One region of the Mucilaginibacter florum genome, then DNA from elsewhere that is predicted to be linked to it. Evidence: riboswitches for the same ligand, from Rfam matches in the RefSeq annotation. Region 1 holds a riboswitch; the other holds the start of a gene.

Region 1 (8,094 bases):
ATATTGACGGTATGCACAATAATGATCCGCGCGTGGTAAAAGGTACAAAGCCAATTAGCCGTCTGTCATTTGATGAGGCTGCCGAGCTGGCTTATTTCGGTGCTAAAATCCTGCACCCGCAAAGTGTGTTCCCCGCCAGGAAATATAAAATCCCAGTACGTTTGCTTAATACAATGGATCCCCAGGCCGAAGGGACATTGATCACTACGGAAAGTGAAAAGGACCAGATCAAATCGATTGCTGCAAAAGATGATATTACGGCCATTAAAATACAATCGAGCCGTATGCTGCTGGCTTATGGTTTCTTGCGCCGTGTGTTCGAGGTTTTTGAGCGCTACAAAACATCTATTGATATGATCACAACTTCAGAAGTGGCTGTATCAGTAACTGTTGACGATACCAGCAAGCTGGGTGACATTACCAAAGAATTACAAGGCTTTGGTACAGTGGAAGTAGATGTTAACCATACCATTATTTGTGTGGTGGGCGATTTTGCTGCCGACAAGCATGGCTATGCGGCACGTGTACTGGAAGCCGTAAAGCACATCCCGGTACGTATGATCTCTTACGGTGGCAGCGACCATAACCTATCTTTATTAGTTAAAACAGAAGATAAGGTAGAAACGCTGAGAAGCTTACACAGCCGTTTATTTTAATTATAACGTAAGCAAAATGCAACCCACAGCCGAAAGGATAATTACAATGGCAGTGGTGGTAACAAAAGATTTTTTAGTGATCTGGTTTTTACGGTACTTTTTCCAACTAAGGTAAGTACCGGCAATTATCGACACAAGAATAGGAAGTATAGCACCAACATTTTTCATAGATTTTATAATGTTTAGCGCAGGCAATTTAAATAAATTTCAACAAACCGAAACACCGTTTTATTATTACAACCTTGACTTACTGAAAGATACACTTCAGGCTTGTAAAGATGCTTCACAAAAATATGGCTACCATGTCCACTATGCCATGAAAGCCAATTTTAATCCGAAGGTTTTGCAAACCATACAATCTTACGGCTTTGGCGCCGATTGTGTGAGTGGTAACGAAGTAAAGGCTGCCATTGAGTACGGTTTCGGAAAAGATAGGGTAGTGTTTGCCGGTGTTGGTAAATCAGATAAGGAAATTAATACAGCACTTGATCTTGATATCTTTTGCTTCAACGTAGAATCGGTGCAGGAGCTGTTGGTAATAAACGACCTGGCAGGGGCGAAGGGTAAAACTGCACGCGTTGCTATCCGTATTAACCCTAATGTTGATGCACACACGCACCATTACATTACTACTGGACTGGAAGAAAACAAGTTTGGTGTAAATGTATGGCAACTGCCTGATGTAGCCGATACGTTGCGTAATTGTAATAACCTGGAGTTAACGGGTATACACTTTCACATAGGTTCGCAAATTACAGATATGGAAGCCTTCCGCAGTTTGTGCGTACGTGTTAATGAATTGCATGAGTGGTTTGTGCAACGTGGGTTCAACATCAAAGTATTAAACGTTGGTGGTGGTTTAGGCGTAAATTATTATTCGCCCGACCATGATAACATTGCTGATTTTGAAAGCTACTTTAAAGTGTTTAATGATTTTCTGGAAGTAAAACCAGGACAAGAGGTACACTTTGAACTCGGACGTGCGCTTGTAGCGCAGTGCGCTTCTTTGATTGCACGGGTTTTATATGTTAAAAATGGCTTGAAGAAAAACTTCCTGGTATTGGATGCAGGTATGACCGAACTGATCCGCCCGATGCTTTATCAGGCCTACCACCAGATAGAGAATATCTCCCAGTCATCAGACAACAGACAACAGACAATAGATATTAAATATGATGTGGTGGGCCCTATATGCGAGAGCACAGACTGTTTCCGAAAAGATGTAGACCTGCCGGAATCATTCAGGGGTGATTTAATTGCAGTGCGTACAGCCGGTGCTTACGGCGAGGTAATGGCATCGCACTATAACCTGCGAGATCAGGTACAAAGTATTTACAGTGAATAATACGGTAGTATGAAAAAAATATTAACTATTGTTTTTTGCCTTTTACTAGTAGCCTGCGGAAAGCAGAAAGGTGACAGTGCTTTACAAACTTTTGTAAATACAAAATTGGTAAAGCAAAAAGGCACGCTACGTTTAAGTGATTTTAAAGAAGTAAAGTGGGACAAATTGTACGTGCTTGGGCCGTACACCAACGAAAAGATGTACGATGCTCGGCTGGCTACTAATAAAAAAGCAATTATTGATAGCGGTGTATTAACAGATGATGGCGTTTGTTACCTGATGTTTTTTGATGGCAATAACTTAGTCACCAGCGCTGTTTTTGAGAGGCGTTTTGTAGACTTTTCGTATCTCACCCGCTTTTCACACAACATGAAAATCGAACCTTATGATAAGGACAAAGCTATATTTCCATTCGAAAAGCGTAACAAGTTGCAATATGTCATATTTCAACTATAAAAGAAATGCCCTTCAAAATTGAAGGGCATTTCTTTTTATCAGGGATTTGCGTTCTACACTTAATTGTGATTTACAATTGATGGTGTTACATCTTCAATATCCATGTACTGTTTAAAGTTCCGCACATCTTCGTCAACCATATTTTTAAAGATGGGGTTTAAGATATGTGCTATACCAGTACCCACGCCACCGGCAGGCGGTTCGTAGCTAACCACCACGTCAACCAAAGTACTGCCTGGTTCTATGCCATCTTTGAAACGTACTTTACCTGCATTGTCAATAATTGATCCCGGCAGTGAACTCCAGCCGATCATCTCGTTTGGTTCATCCTTTACAATCTCAGCATCCCAGCTTACGCTGGCAACGTTGGTAGGCAGCTTTAACACCCAATGCGAACGTTTTTCGTCCAGCACTTCAACGCTTTCCAGGTGTTTCATAAACAATGGAAGGTTGTCCAGCTTACGCCAAAAATTGTAGACCTCTTCGCGTGGCTTGTTTACCGTAAATGATGAGCGAATATTTACGTTGATTGGCTCGGTGGTAGTTTTACCCAGCTTGGTGTATAATTCGCAATGGCCGGTGATGCCTCTGTTAAGCAGATAGCCGCCGGCACCTAACTTTAATATGCTGGTAAATGGGCTATTGAAAATGTGTGTTAGTCCAGAGAACGCTAATTTTACGCCTGCCGCTATAGATACATAACGCTCTGGCCAGTTCAAATTTATCTGTTCTTGTGTCTCAGCGCCATGATACATGGTGGTTCGCTGTAAAGCCAAATTTGTCATATTGTTGTTTTATAGGTATTTGTTAAGATAAAACAGCAAAAATTGGCCCGTGTTTTCGTTAAGTGAAAATTACTTAACTTCTTTACCGATAAATACTTGAATCGTACACTAAATTCAATCAATAGCTAAATTTAAACTTCGACAATACTGGCTTGTATTTCTTAGGCCGTTTTAGTTCTTCCTGGTAAATTACTTCTGCAAGGTGTTTTAAGAACGGGAGGCATACTGTTTTGTATTCGTACTTGTTATCGTTGTAAATGCCGTCCTCGTTTGATTGTATAACTGTAGTCAGCATAAATTCTACATGGTTTTTAAAATCGACGATATAAGCGTTATCAATATTATAACCGTATGAATCACCTACCTTATTAAAGATCCTGATATCAGGATTGATTACAGCAAGGCTATCACTTCCATAAAACAGGAACTTACAGTAAGCAGGGTAATATTCTGGCTGAGGGTAATCAGGATGCCTGCTTTCTGTAGGATACATGCTCATGTATTTATAAATAATCTTGTAATCGTCTTCGGTTAAATCAAAGCGTTGATCTATAGGAAAAGCTTCTGGAAATAGCAGCATACGTAAAACCTTTTGCTGATCTGTAAGCGGATAAACGTTCAACTGCGAAAAATCAAACGGCTGCATCACCAACTGATTATTACGATCTATGTAGCCTTTACCCTGCAGCATATTCTCGAGCTGCATAGGATAGTCGCGGTCGTCATACTGTGCAGGCATTTTATAAACCAGCTTACCATGCTCATAAAATTTAATGGGGTTAGTATGTTTTGCATTCTCGCAGCCATCGCCAATAGCCAGCCGGCCGACTATGCGCGTACCATCCAAATGATACTTCTTCAACTTTTCATTGATCTCCTTCCGCCCAACAAATTCATAAAGGCGGTTATAAGCATCGTTGTCGCTAACTAAAAGTATCTTTTTAATATAATTTATCATGCTTGGCTTACCTGTAGCCGAACTGGTATCTGCATCTACTTTGGTTTGCCCGGCCCAAGCGCTGTCAGTAAGCATTTCAGCATTTTTAAGGCCTTTTGTATGTAAGCGGTTAGCTTTTTCTAAAGCAAAAATCAAGGTCGGCAGCTTAACAGTGCTTGCCGGGTAAAAGTAATGTTGCGGATTAAGCCTGTAAGTATATGTTTTAAAATGAGGAGAGTTATTTTTGTAGCGGTTTATCTGGGTGTAGATGATCTGCACCTCGTTATGCTGTGGGTGCATTAAAATACCGTTAAAATATTCCGGGTGTGCTTCCAGCAATTGCTTTAGCAAAACGGTATCAGCCTGTTGAGCAAATACTGCAGATGATGCGAAAATAAGTGCTGCTAATAAAAATTTTCTGAGCATAAAAATCAAAAAAGGCAATGTTAATAATTAGCCTGTGTAATCAGTTCATTTCAAACTTATTAAATTGTTTTTGATGTTAGCAAATTGTTATTTGTTAAAAACTTCCACATCAGATTTAGACACTTTAATGGTAGCTTTGAACTAAGTTCTAAACAACAATAATTTCGGTTTGCAGTAAGCTTGAAAAGCTAATGTGATCAAAAGGGAACCGTGCGAAAATCACGGGCTGACGTGCAACTGTGAAATGGCCTCAGGGCTATACAGCCAGACACCTGCCGGACTTATTAATTGTCAAAACTTTCACGAAATAAGGTTTTGTCAAGAGCCTCATAGCCGCCTCACTTACAAAGGTAATGGCGTTTCTGTCTCTTGTCAATTCCTGCAGCTTTATTAAGAAGATTAAGTTTATTGTTATGCCACAGGAAGAAGTATTGCTACAGGAAAACAAAGATCGGTTTGTGATCCTGCCCATTAATTATCCCAAAGTTTGGGAGATGTACAAAAAACATGAAGCCAGTTTCTGGACTGCCGAAGAAATAGATTTGGGCGGCGACCAAAAAGACTGGAATAATCTTAACGATGGTGAACGCCATTTCATTTCGCACATCCTGGCGTTTTTTGCTGCCAGTGACGGTATTGTTAACGAGAACCTTGCCGTTAACTTTATGAGCGAAGTGCAATTACCGGAAGCACGTTGTTTTTATGGTTTCCAGATCATGATGGAAAACATCCATTCAGAAACTTATGCTTTGCTAATTGATACATACATTAAAGACAGCGCAGAAAAAGACCGTTTGTTTCATGCAATTGATACTGTGCCATGTGTTAAAAAGAAAGCGGAGTGGGCCTTACGCTGGATTGAAAACGGCTCGTTTGCCGAGCGCCTTGTGGCTTTTGCTGCGGTTGAAGGTATCTTCTTTTCTGGTAGCTTCTGTTCCATCTTCTGGCTTAAAAAACGTGGCTTAATGCCGGGCTTAACCTTTAGCAATGAGCTCATTAGCCGTGATGAAGGTTTGCACTGCGAATTTGCCTGCCTGCTTTACAGCATGCTTAACAATAAACTTCCGCAAGAACAGGTACATGAGATCATTCGCGATGCTGTGGCCATTGAGAAAGAGTTTATTACCGATGCGCTTCCTGTAGACCTGATCGGTATGAATTCGCGCCTGATGCAGCAATATATCGAGTTTGTGGCCGACCGATGGCTGGATGAATTAGGTTATACCAAAATCTACAACGCTACCAATCCATTCGATTTTATGGAGATGATATCGTTGCAGGGCAAAACCAACTTCTTTGAAAAACGCGTAGGAGACTACCAAAAAGCAGGCGTATTATCTGCAAATAAAGAAACACAGGCGTTTTCGCTTGACGAGGATTTTTAAACCTCACCCAACCCTCTCCTATAGAAGAGGGATATTATTAATGACTATCAAAAAAATCAAAATAGCTCCCCTTTAGGGGAGTAAGGAGGGGTAAATGTTTGTACTAAAAAGAAACGGAAACAAAGAGAGCGTTAAGTTTGACAAAATCACTGCGCGCGTTCAAAAGCTGGCTTATGGTTTAAGCCCGCTTGTTGACCCAATTGATGTAGCTAAAAAGGTAATTGAAGGTTTGTATGATGGTGTTACCACTACAGAGCTGGACAACCTTGCAGCTGAAACAGCAGCTTCACTAACCACTAAGCACCCGGACTATGCCTTGCTTGCAAGCCGTATAGCCGTAAGTAACCTGCATAAGAATACCATTAAGTCGTTCTCAGAAACGATGCGTAATCTTTATGATTACACCGATGAAAAAACAGGCCGTAAAATGCCATTGATTGCAGACGATGTAATGGATGTAATCAACGAGCATGCTGCTACGCTTGATAGCCACATTATTTACGACCGCGATTTTGGTTTTGACTACTTTGGCTTCAAAACGCTTGAAAAATCATATTTATTAAAAGTAAACGGCCAGATTGCCGAACGCCCTCAACACATGTACATGCGTGTTGCAGTAGGTATCCACAAATCAGATATCGACAGCGTTATCAAAACCTACAACTTAATGAGCGAGCGTTGGTTTACTCACGCTACACCGACATTATTTAACGCAGGTACACCAAAACCGCAAATGTCATCATGCTTCCTGCTTTCAATGAAAGATGATAGCATCGATGGTATTTATGATACACTGAAACAAACTGCAAAAATTTCACAAAGCGCAGGCGGTATCGGTTTAGCTATACACAATGTACGCGCTACAGGCAGCTATATCAGCGGCACCAACGGTACAAGTAATGGTATTATTCCGATGCTGCGCGTGTTTAACGATACTGCACGTTATGTAGACCAGGGTGGTGGTAAACGTAAAGGTGCGTTTGCAGTATATCTTGAGCCCTGGCATGCAGATGTATTCGATTTCTTAGACCTGCGTAAAAACCATGGTAAAGAAGAAATGCGTGCACGTGATTTGTTCTACGCACTTTGGATGCCCGACCTGTTTATGAAAAGGGTAGAAGAGAACGGCGACTGGAGCTTGTTCTGCCCACATGAAGCACCAGGATTATCTGAATGTTTCGGTGAAAAGTTTGAGAAGCTATACAGTCAATATGAAACTGAAGGCCGCGCACGCAGAACTGTTCGTGCACAGGAACTTTGGTTTGCTATACTTGATTCACAGATTGAAACCGGCACACCGTACTTATTATATAAAGACGCAGCCAACAGCAAGAGCAATCAGCAAAATTTAGGTACCATAAAAAGCAGTAACCTTTGTACCGAAATTATGGAGTATACCGATGCTAATGAGGTAGCGGTATGTAACCTGGCCTCACTTGCATTACCACGTTTTGTAAACAACAAAGAATTCGACTTTGAGAAACTTTACGAAGTAACTTACGAGGTAACTAAAAACCTTAACCGCATTATCGATAACAACTATTATCCGGTAGAAGAAGCACGTTATTCAAACTTACGCCACCGTCCAATCGGTTTAGGTGTACAAGGTTTGGCCGACGTTTTCATTATGCTTCGTTTGCCGTTTGAAAGCGAACTGGCAAGGGTATTAAACAAAAACATCTTTGAAACCATTTACTTTGCTTCAATGACAGCAAGTAAGGACCTGGCCATTGAGCAAGGCGCTTACGAAACCTTCAAAGGGTCACCGTTGTCAGAAGGTAAGTTCCAGTTCGACTTGTGGAACGTTGCACCAACCGATCGTCATGATTGGGCAAGCCTGCGTAAAGAAGTTGTTAAGCACGGTGTGCGTAACTCTTTACTGGTTGCGCCAATGCCTACTGCATCTACTTCGCAAATCTTTGGTAACAATGAGTGTTTCGAACCTTATACCTCAAACATTTACACCCGCAGGGTATTAAGCGGCGAGTTTGTGATTGTTAACAAACATTTATTGAAAGATCTTGTAAACCTTGGTTTGTGGAACAATACCATGAAGAATAAGATCATTGCAGCAAACGGTTCTATCCAGCATATCGACGAGATC
Region 2 (8,094 bases), 900 kb from region 1:
TCGCTGCATTCCGGGCTTTCCACTACTATCCCTAACGCATTAAACCTCACTTAATCAACTGCTCACTATTCACCATCTGATACCCCCTCTGCAACATTCTCGCCGTTTGTGTGCTGCCATCATGGCTCCAGCCCGGTGGGTTAAATATATAGCCTAATTTATTTCGTAGTCCGGGGGCGTTTTTTACATCGCAGGCAAGCGCTTTCCATTCGTGGAAAATGGTGTTAATGGTGCCTGTATCTTCTAATGGTTTGGTGATGCCATAGCGTATCGGTTCAGGCAAATTCTCCTCACGGAAAGTGCCGAACATACGGTCCCAGATAATGAACATCATGCCCATGTTTTTGTCAAGATAGGGGATGTTTGATGCATGGTGTACCCTATGGTGCGATGGGGTTACAAAAATGCGCCCGTACCATATTGGCAGCTTAATATCATATTGTGTATGTACCAGGTTGCCGTAAAGCTGGGTAAGCAAATAGGCATATAATATATCAACAGCACTAAAACCCATTAATGCCAGCGGCAAATAAAAGAAGACACGGTAAAGTGGTTCAAACACGGTAGACCGGAAACCGGTTGTAAAATTAAAATGCTCTGACGAGTGATGTGTTACATGCATGGCCCAAAACAGGCGGCAATAGTGCCCGGTATAGTGGAGTACCCAGTATAGAAAGTCTTGCGTTACAACCAGCACAAGCCAGTATATTACTGCATTCTTAATGGTAAAAAGCCTGTAATGCCAGGTATAATCGAGTACAAAAAAGGTAAAGCCTTTAACGCCAAGATTCAAAAAAAAGGTGATGGTGGTAAGATGGATGTTAGTCAGCGTATCATGCTTTTCATAGTAGTGGCGGTTTTCGCGGTAGCTTAACCACATTTCAACCAAAGTAAGCGTGATCAGCAACAAAACCAGTACGACAACAGCATCGTTTTTTGGGGTAAGGGGAATCATAAGCAAAGTAACTGTAAAGTTAACTACATGTTTGCTTTGTTGTCAATACTATTTAACAAGCTTAACAATAGGATGATAAAGCAGTGGGAAATTAGTTTCATGTCATTGCGATCCGTCGGCTGACGGAGAAGCAATCCCAGGCTATGCGGAAGCATTGATAAGGTAGTGAGTCAATGTCTGCAGGTTTGAGCACGATGGGGCAATCCCTTTATTCGGTCATGCCGAACTAGTTTCGGCATCTCATAGCAATCGGCATGTACCTGTCCTGTGAGATCCTGAAACAAGTTCAGGATGACAAGTGCGAGAATTATTAGATACTTCGACAAGTTCTCCGAAGGAGTCCTTTAGACATGATGAGAAGTAGGAGATTACAAGCCCTTATAAAATCTTAAACTGTCAAAAAGCTCTTCTACGGTACAGATTTGATTAATTACGCAGGTGCCAATATCACTTAATAAAGTACAATTGATCTCGTCGCCTTCGTTCTTTTTATCTTTCTTCATCAGTGCAGCAAGCTCATCAAAAGAGGCATCATTAACCTCATATTTCGGATACATGCGGGTAATTACGCTCACAATCTCATTCAATACGTCCTGACTTAAGCCTGCTTTTTTATAGGATAACCAGCTTTCGCAAATCATACCTATGGCTATGGCTTCGCCATGTGTAAGGTGGTTTTCGTCATTATCCAGCGAATAGGTTTCTACCGCATGGCCAACGGTGTGGCCAAAGTTCAGGCTTTTGCGCAGGCCCTTTTCATGCGGGTCTTCAAGTACCACGTTGTTTTTAATGCCAACAGAGTGGTAAACTAACTCCTGATTAGGGATAGCTACAATATTGTTTTTGAGGCGTTCCCAATACGATTTATCTGCAATAAGCCCGTGTTTCAGCATTTCTGCCATACCCGAAAGGATCTCGCGCTGCGGTAATGTATTTAAAAACTCATGATCGATAAATACCGCTTTTGGCTGGGTAAAGGTGCCTATAATGTTTTTGATGCTATCCATATCCACGCCGGTTTTACCGCCTACAGAGGCATCCACCTGCGATAATAGGGTAGTAGGGATATTTACAAAATCGATACCTCTTTTAAAGGTAGAGGCTACAAAGCCACCAAGATCGGTTACTACACCACCCCCCAGGTTAATAAGCAGGCTGCGGCGATCGGCGCCAAAGTCGATCAGCATTTTCCAAACGCCGATACAAAAATCTATATTCTTGTTTTCTTCGCCTGCGGTAATTTCAATCAGATCGTAAGACCTGTTTTCCAACTTTGAAACAACAAGCGGCAGGCAGTACTTGCCCGTGTTATCGTCTGTAAGGATGAAAATTTTTGAGTAGTTGCCTTGTTCAATATAGCTGACAAGTTGGGTAAGGCTATCTTCAAAAAAAACCGAGTAGCCAAGGCTTTGTATTGCGTCCATAATTAAATAACCCTGATCGATGTTCCGCGAAACTCAACCACATCGCCGCGTTTTACTTTTAAACGCTTGCGTGTGTCAATATTGCCATTGTAAGTAACTTCGCCTTCTGATACTACAATTTGCGCTTCGCCGCCGGTTTGCACCAGGTTAGTAGCTTTAAGTAATTGTATCAGCGGGATAAACTCTCCCTGTAATTCAAACTCAATCATGAGAAGCAAAAATAAACTATTCAAATCATATTGAGTTATCCTTATTCATTTTCTAATTTTGTAGCATGTTAAATCGTGATGTTCCTGCTTCACCCTCAAGGGGTAAACTATCTTTTGATAACACCGAAATCGCTTTCAGGCACCTTTCCAACGCAGACTTAAACCGGGCTTACTGGTTGTTTAAAGCCATTAATAATAACACACTTGTTAAAGTTGGCCCACCAATGACCAACTTTGCCATGAAAATAGGTCTGCCGATCAAAGGCATTATCAAGTCGACCATATTTAAACAGTTTTGCGGCGGCGAAACCATTGCCGAGTGCGACACGGTAATTAAGAACCTTGCCGAAGGCGGTGTAGGTACCATACTTGATTATTCTGTAGAAGGGGAAGATGATGAGCAGGTATTCGATCATACACGCGATGAGATCATCCGCACTATAGTGCGCGCAACCGGCGATAAAGCGGTGCCTATCACCGTATTTAAAGTTACCGGTGTTGCCCGCTTTGGCTTACTGGAAAAACTGGATACAGGCGCAACCCTGACCGTCGAAGAAGAAAAGGAATGGCAAAAGGTACAGGCACGTGTATTAGCTATTTGTGAAAAAGCATTTACAGCAGGTATACCTGTTATGGTAGATGCTGAAGAAAGCTGGATACAAAAAACCATCGATAAGCTTGCGCTGGATATGATGCGTAAGTTTAACCAGTATAAAGCTATCGTTTATAATACTTACCAGATCTATCGCCACGATAAGCTGCAATCATTAATTGACGATGTGGTAACTGCTAAAAGTGCTGGCTTTATTTTGGGTGCGAAATTGGTACGTGGTGCTTACATGGAAAAGGAGCGTAAACGTGCTGCGGAAATGGGCTACCCATCACCGATACAACCGGATAAAGCAGCTACAGATAAAGATTATGACCAGGCACTACGTTTTTGCACAGATCATATTAATAAAGTAGCGTTTGTTGCCGGTACGCATAACGAAAACAGTTCGCGTTTACTGACCGAACTGATGGAGCAGAAAAATATACCGCATAACCACCCGCATGTGTACTTTTCGCAACTGTTGGGTATGAGTGACAACTTAAGCTTTAACCTTGCCGATGCTGATTACAATATTGCCAAGTATGTGCCTTATGGTCCGGTAAAGGCAGTACTGCCATACTTGTTTCGCCGGGCGCAGGAAAACACAGCCATTGCCGGACAAATGAGTCGCGAGTTAAGCCTCATTGTTAAAGAAAAGCAGCGCAGGAAGTTGTAATTGATTTATGATCATATATTGAAGCCGCCTTATATTTATAAGGCGGCTTCTTCTTTTAAAGGGTAACAGGTTCTGTGATTTTTTCCCGTGCCTGTTTGGCGGCACTCACCATATTGATAAGTGCGGCTTTGGTCTCCGGCCATTTACGGGTTTTTAATCCGCAATCGGGGTTTACCCAAATATTACGTGCAGGTAGTAAGATTGCTGCCTTTTCAAGAAGGCTTAACATTTCCTCAACGGTTGGTACACGCGGCGAGTGAATATCATATACACCCGGGCCAATCTCGTTCGGGTATTCAAAATCTGAAAATGCTTCCAGCAGTTCCATTTGCGAGCGCGATGTTTCAATCGTGATCACATCGGCATCCATAGCGGCTATATGTTCAATGATATCATTAAACTCGCTATAACACATGTGCGTATGTATCTGCGTTTCGTCGTTCACGCCACTTGCTGAAATACGGAATGCCTTAACCGCCCAGGTAAGGTAAGCAGGCCAGTTGGCGCGCCTTAATGGTAAACCTTCGCGAATGGCAGGTTCATCTATTTGTATAATACCGATCCCTGCCTTTTCTAACGCGACCACTTCTTCGCGGATAGCCAATGCGATCTGGTTAGCGGTGGTTTCGCGCGGTTGATCGTCGCGCACAAACGACCATTGTAAGATAGTGATAGGGCCTGTAAGCATACCTTTCATCGGTCGGTCGGTTTGCTGCTGAGCGAAACTGCTCCAGCGCACGGTCATATCTTTCGGACGGCTGATGTCGCCGTAAATCACAGGGGGTTTAACACAACGGCTGCCATAGCTTTGCACCCAACCGTTTTGAGTAAACAGATAACCATCCAGCTGTTCGCCAAAATATTCCACCATGTCGTTACGCTCAAATTCGCCATGTACTAATACATCAATGCCAATTTCTTCCTGCAAGCGTATAGTTTCAATGGTAGCTTTTTCTAACGCTTGTTCATATTCCTGAAGACGAAGTTCGCCTTTTTTATACTTTGCCCTTAGCTGGCGTATATCATCCGTTTGAGGGAAAGATCCAATGGTAGTTGTAGGGAAGTGCGGTAGTTTAAAGCGTTGTTGCTGTAACTGCTGCCTCACCGGAAATGCGCTGTTACGGGTAGCATCAGCATCGGTTATAGCCGCAATCTTTTGCTTAACGGTGTCTTTGTGTATCACCGTTGAGGTGCGGCGGCTTTCAATTGCTTGCTGATTGTTGCGCATCAGGTCGGTATTACCCTGGATGATCTGGTGTAATTCGCTTACCTCGTTCAGTTTTTGCTTAGCAAAAGCCATCCAGTTTTTAACGCCATAGTCGATAGCTGTTTCCAGGTCAAGATCATAAGGGGTATGCAGTAAAGAGCTGGAAGGGGAAATCATGATACGTTCGCTGCCTAATGCACCAATGGCTTTGGTAATATGGGCAAGCGATTTTTTGTAATCATTCTTCCAAACGTTACGGCCATCGATAACACCTAATGATAATTGCAGATTTGCAGGCATCAACGCTAATACTTCATCTAACTGTTCTGGTGCGCGTGCCAGGTCAATGTGTAATGCCTGTACTGGCAGGTTAACTGCTAAAGGCGCATTATCAAGCAGGGCATCAAAGTAGGTTGCTACCAATAGCTTTACGCCACTTACGCGATTGGCTATTGCACGGTAGGCGTACTCAAAGGCCTCTTTCTCTTTTTTGCTGAGGTCCATTGCCAGGTAAGGCTCATCAAGCTGTACCCACTCGGCGCCATAATTTTTTAGCCTGTTAATTATGTCGACATAAACCGGAACCAGCTTCTTGATTAAATCTATCTTGTCGAAGCCGGCCTCCTTTTCTTTACCTAATAACAGGTAGGATACAGGGCCAATGATTACAGGCTTTGCTGCACCGCCAACATATTGTTTGGCGTGGTTAAACTCGGCGAACAGCTTTTCTGAAAACAGATTAAATTGCTGATCGGCAGTAAACTCAGGAACGATGTAATGATAGTTGGTATCGAACCATTTTGTCATTTCCATGGCCTTAATGTCGAGGCCATCTTTCTGATAACCACGTGCCATGGCAAAGTACATGTCGATCTCCTCATTACCTTTTACAGAAGCAACTACCGGAGAGTAACGTGCAGGGATTGCGCCAAGCAGCAGGCTCATGTCCAGCACATGGTCATAATAGCTGAAATCATTGCAGGGGATAAGATCGATACCTGCATCGAGCTGCAACTGCCAGTTGGCCTCCTTAATTTTGCGGGCGGCAGCATAAAGATCTTGCCTGGTGATTTTGCCCTGCCAGTACTGTTCGCTGGCTTTTTTGAGTTGACGGTGGCTGCCCATGCGTGGGAAACCAAGATTGTTTTTTAGCATACGCGTAAAACTTAGTTAAACATTAATTGAATTGATTAATGCTCCTTACGTTTCGGTATGCTTTCGGAAATGGGTAGAAATAAACACAACAGTGCAGCATAATACCGCCTGCTTGTCCATCGACTACTGCTTCAATCGCGAAAGCATTGGTCTTTTAACAGTACGGCAAGTATCCTGGCTTGTCCTTTTACCGTTACCTTCCCAACGCTTTGTGAGCGATAGTGGCTATTTACGGCGGCCTTTGTTAAGGCGGACTTACAGTTGCGCGACAGCCCATGATTTACACATGGTTCCTTCTTAGTCCCGGCGTTAACCGGAAACCTGTACTGCTGGAAGATTTTTTCTTATTGTAAAGAACGTTTAACAAATGTAAGTGATTTGCAGATGAAAAGATAATGTTTAGTTTGCGTATGTACTTTATGGTTTGAATAAGACTTTCTTTTTCTCCCCAAAAGAAAGTCACCAAAGAAAAAGTCGTGACTTTGGCCTTGTTGCTTTGTGCCAAAAGTAAGTTAGCAATACCTGTGCTTGCCGCAACAAGCCCGAGGTCACATTTAAAACGGTTATGTAAAGACAGTAATGAAATAAATTAAGGGTACAACCGATATATATAACAGCAAGCAGCTTCTGGCTGAAAGCCGGTAGATCTGGAGCGAATGCCGTTGTGGCGATTCCGGGATCGGACGGCTTTGCAGGAATAGCCCTGTGCGACAAAGAAGCCTTTTGCTGTTTTGGCCTTTTGGTTACTTTGTGGCTAAGACAAAGTAACAAGGTTTGATTTTCTTATTCATCAAACACGATATACCACTTGCTGTCATCATCTTTTGCATAGATCAGTCCGTCGCTCATTTCAAAAACGTCGCGGCCCTGCTTTTCACTAAACCATTGTTTCTTTTCATAAATGCGGATGCCGCCGTTTTCGCGTTGCAGGTATACCTGTAAGGCATGCATGGTTGGCGCAATTTCGTGCAACTGCTGGCTGTCGCCCTCTCTTACAAATGCTGAACTCATATTAAGCTAACACAGGCTATTTACAAATGTTGCCGATTGTTATTGAATTTGTATTTTTAGCAATGCAGCAACAAACAGCCGAAAGATCACAACTGGTTAGGCAACGTATTAAGTTAGTTATTGGTGGATCTGTCGGCAATTTGGTGGAGTGGTATGACTGGTATACCTACTCGGTGTTTGCGCTGTATTTTTCGGGTGCATTTTTTCCTGATGATAACGAGACTGTACGCTTGCTGAATACAGCAGGCATATTTGCCATCGGATTTTTAATGCGGCCTATCGGGGGGTGGATAATGGGTGCCTATGCCGACCGTAAAGGGCGTAAGGCAGCTTTAACTTTGTCTGTTGTGTTGATGAGTATAGGCTCGCTGATTATAACAGGCATACCCGGATACAGAACCATTGGCATTGCCGCACCTATCGTTTTGGTACTGGCGCGTATGTTACAGGGCTTAAGCATAGGCGGCGAATATGGTACCGCAGCCACTTATCTGAGTGAGATTGCTCCTAAAAAACATCGTGGCTTTTATTCAAGTTTCCAGTATGTAACTACTACAATGGGGCAGCTGATTGCGCTGCTGATACTATTAATCATGCAGCGGTATTGGTTAACAAGTAAACAGATAACCGACTGGGGATGGCGCATCCCATTTGGGTTAGGTGCTGTACTGGCGGTGTCGGCCTTGTATTTACGCCGAAGCCTTGCCGAAACTGATTCCTTTAAAAAAGAGCGTGTGGTTGAAAGTAAACGCGGCGCGTTTAAAGAACTGTTAAAGTACCCGAAAGAATTGTGGATCATTATCGGCTTTACCATTGGTACTACCGTGGCGTTTTATACTTTTACGACTTATATTCAAAAGTACCT

What was found. A riboswitch is a leader RNA that binds a small molecule or an ion and turns the genes downstream of it on or off. The one in region 1 is predicted to bind cobalamin.
Region 2: it holds a riboswitch for cobalamin, as region 1 does, so the genes downstream of both, metE (5-methyltetrahydropteroyltriglutamate--homocysteine S-methyltransferase) here and PQ461_RS11250 (ribonucleoside-diphosphate reductase small subunit) in region 1, are expected to answer to the same signal.

What each region holds. Positions count from the first base shown of each region.
Region 1 is NZ_CP117877.1:2,631,281-2,639,374, forward strand. Features, by position in the region: gene PQ461_RS11220 (aspartate kinase) at 1-656, shown strand, start outside; gene PQ461_RS11225 (hypothetical protein) at 657-824, opposite strand; gene lysA (diaminopimelate decarboxylase) at 835-2,001, shown strand; gene PQ461_RS11235 (hypothetical protein) at 2,011-2,457, shown strand; gene PQ461_RS11240 (SRPBCC family protein) at 2,517-3,242, opposite strand; gene PQ461_RS11245 (serine hydrolase) at 3,361-4,605, opposite strand; cobalamin riboswitch at 4,754-4,899, shown strand; gene PQ461_RS11250 (ribonucleoside-diphosphate reductase small subunit) at 5,019-5,990, shown strand; gene PQ461_RS11255 (ribonucleoside-diphosphate reductase subunit alpha) at 6,085-8,094, shown strand, end outside.
Region 2 is NZ_CP117877.1:3,530,058-3,538,151, reverse strand. Features, by position in the region: gene PQ461_RS15285 (sterol desaturase family protein) at 47-955, opposite strand; gene aroB (3-dehydroquinate synthase) at 1,324-2,379, opposite strand; gene PQ461_RS15275 (RNA-binding S4 domain-containing protein) at 2,382-2,588, opposite strand; gene PQ461_RS15270 (proline dehydrogenase family protein) at 2,654-3,856, shown strand; gene metE (5-methyltetrahydropteroyltriglutamate--homocysteine S-methyltransferase) at 3,912-6,218, opposite strand; cobalamin riboswitch at 6,366-6,559, opposite strand; gene PQ461_RS15260 (hypothetical protein) at 7,002-7,229, opposite strand; gene PQ461_RS15255 (MFS transporter) at 7,256-8,094, shown strand, end outside.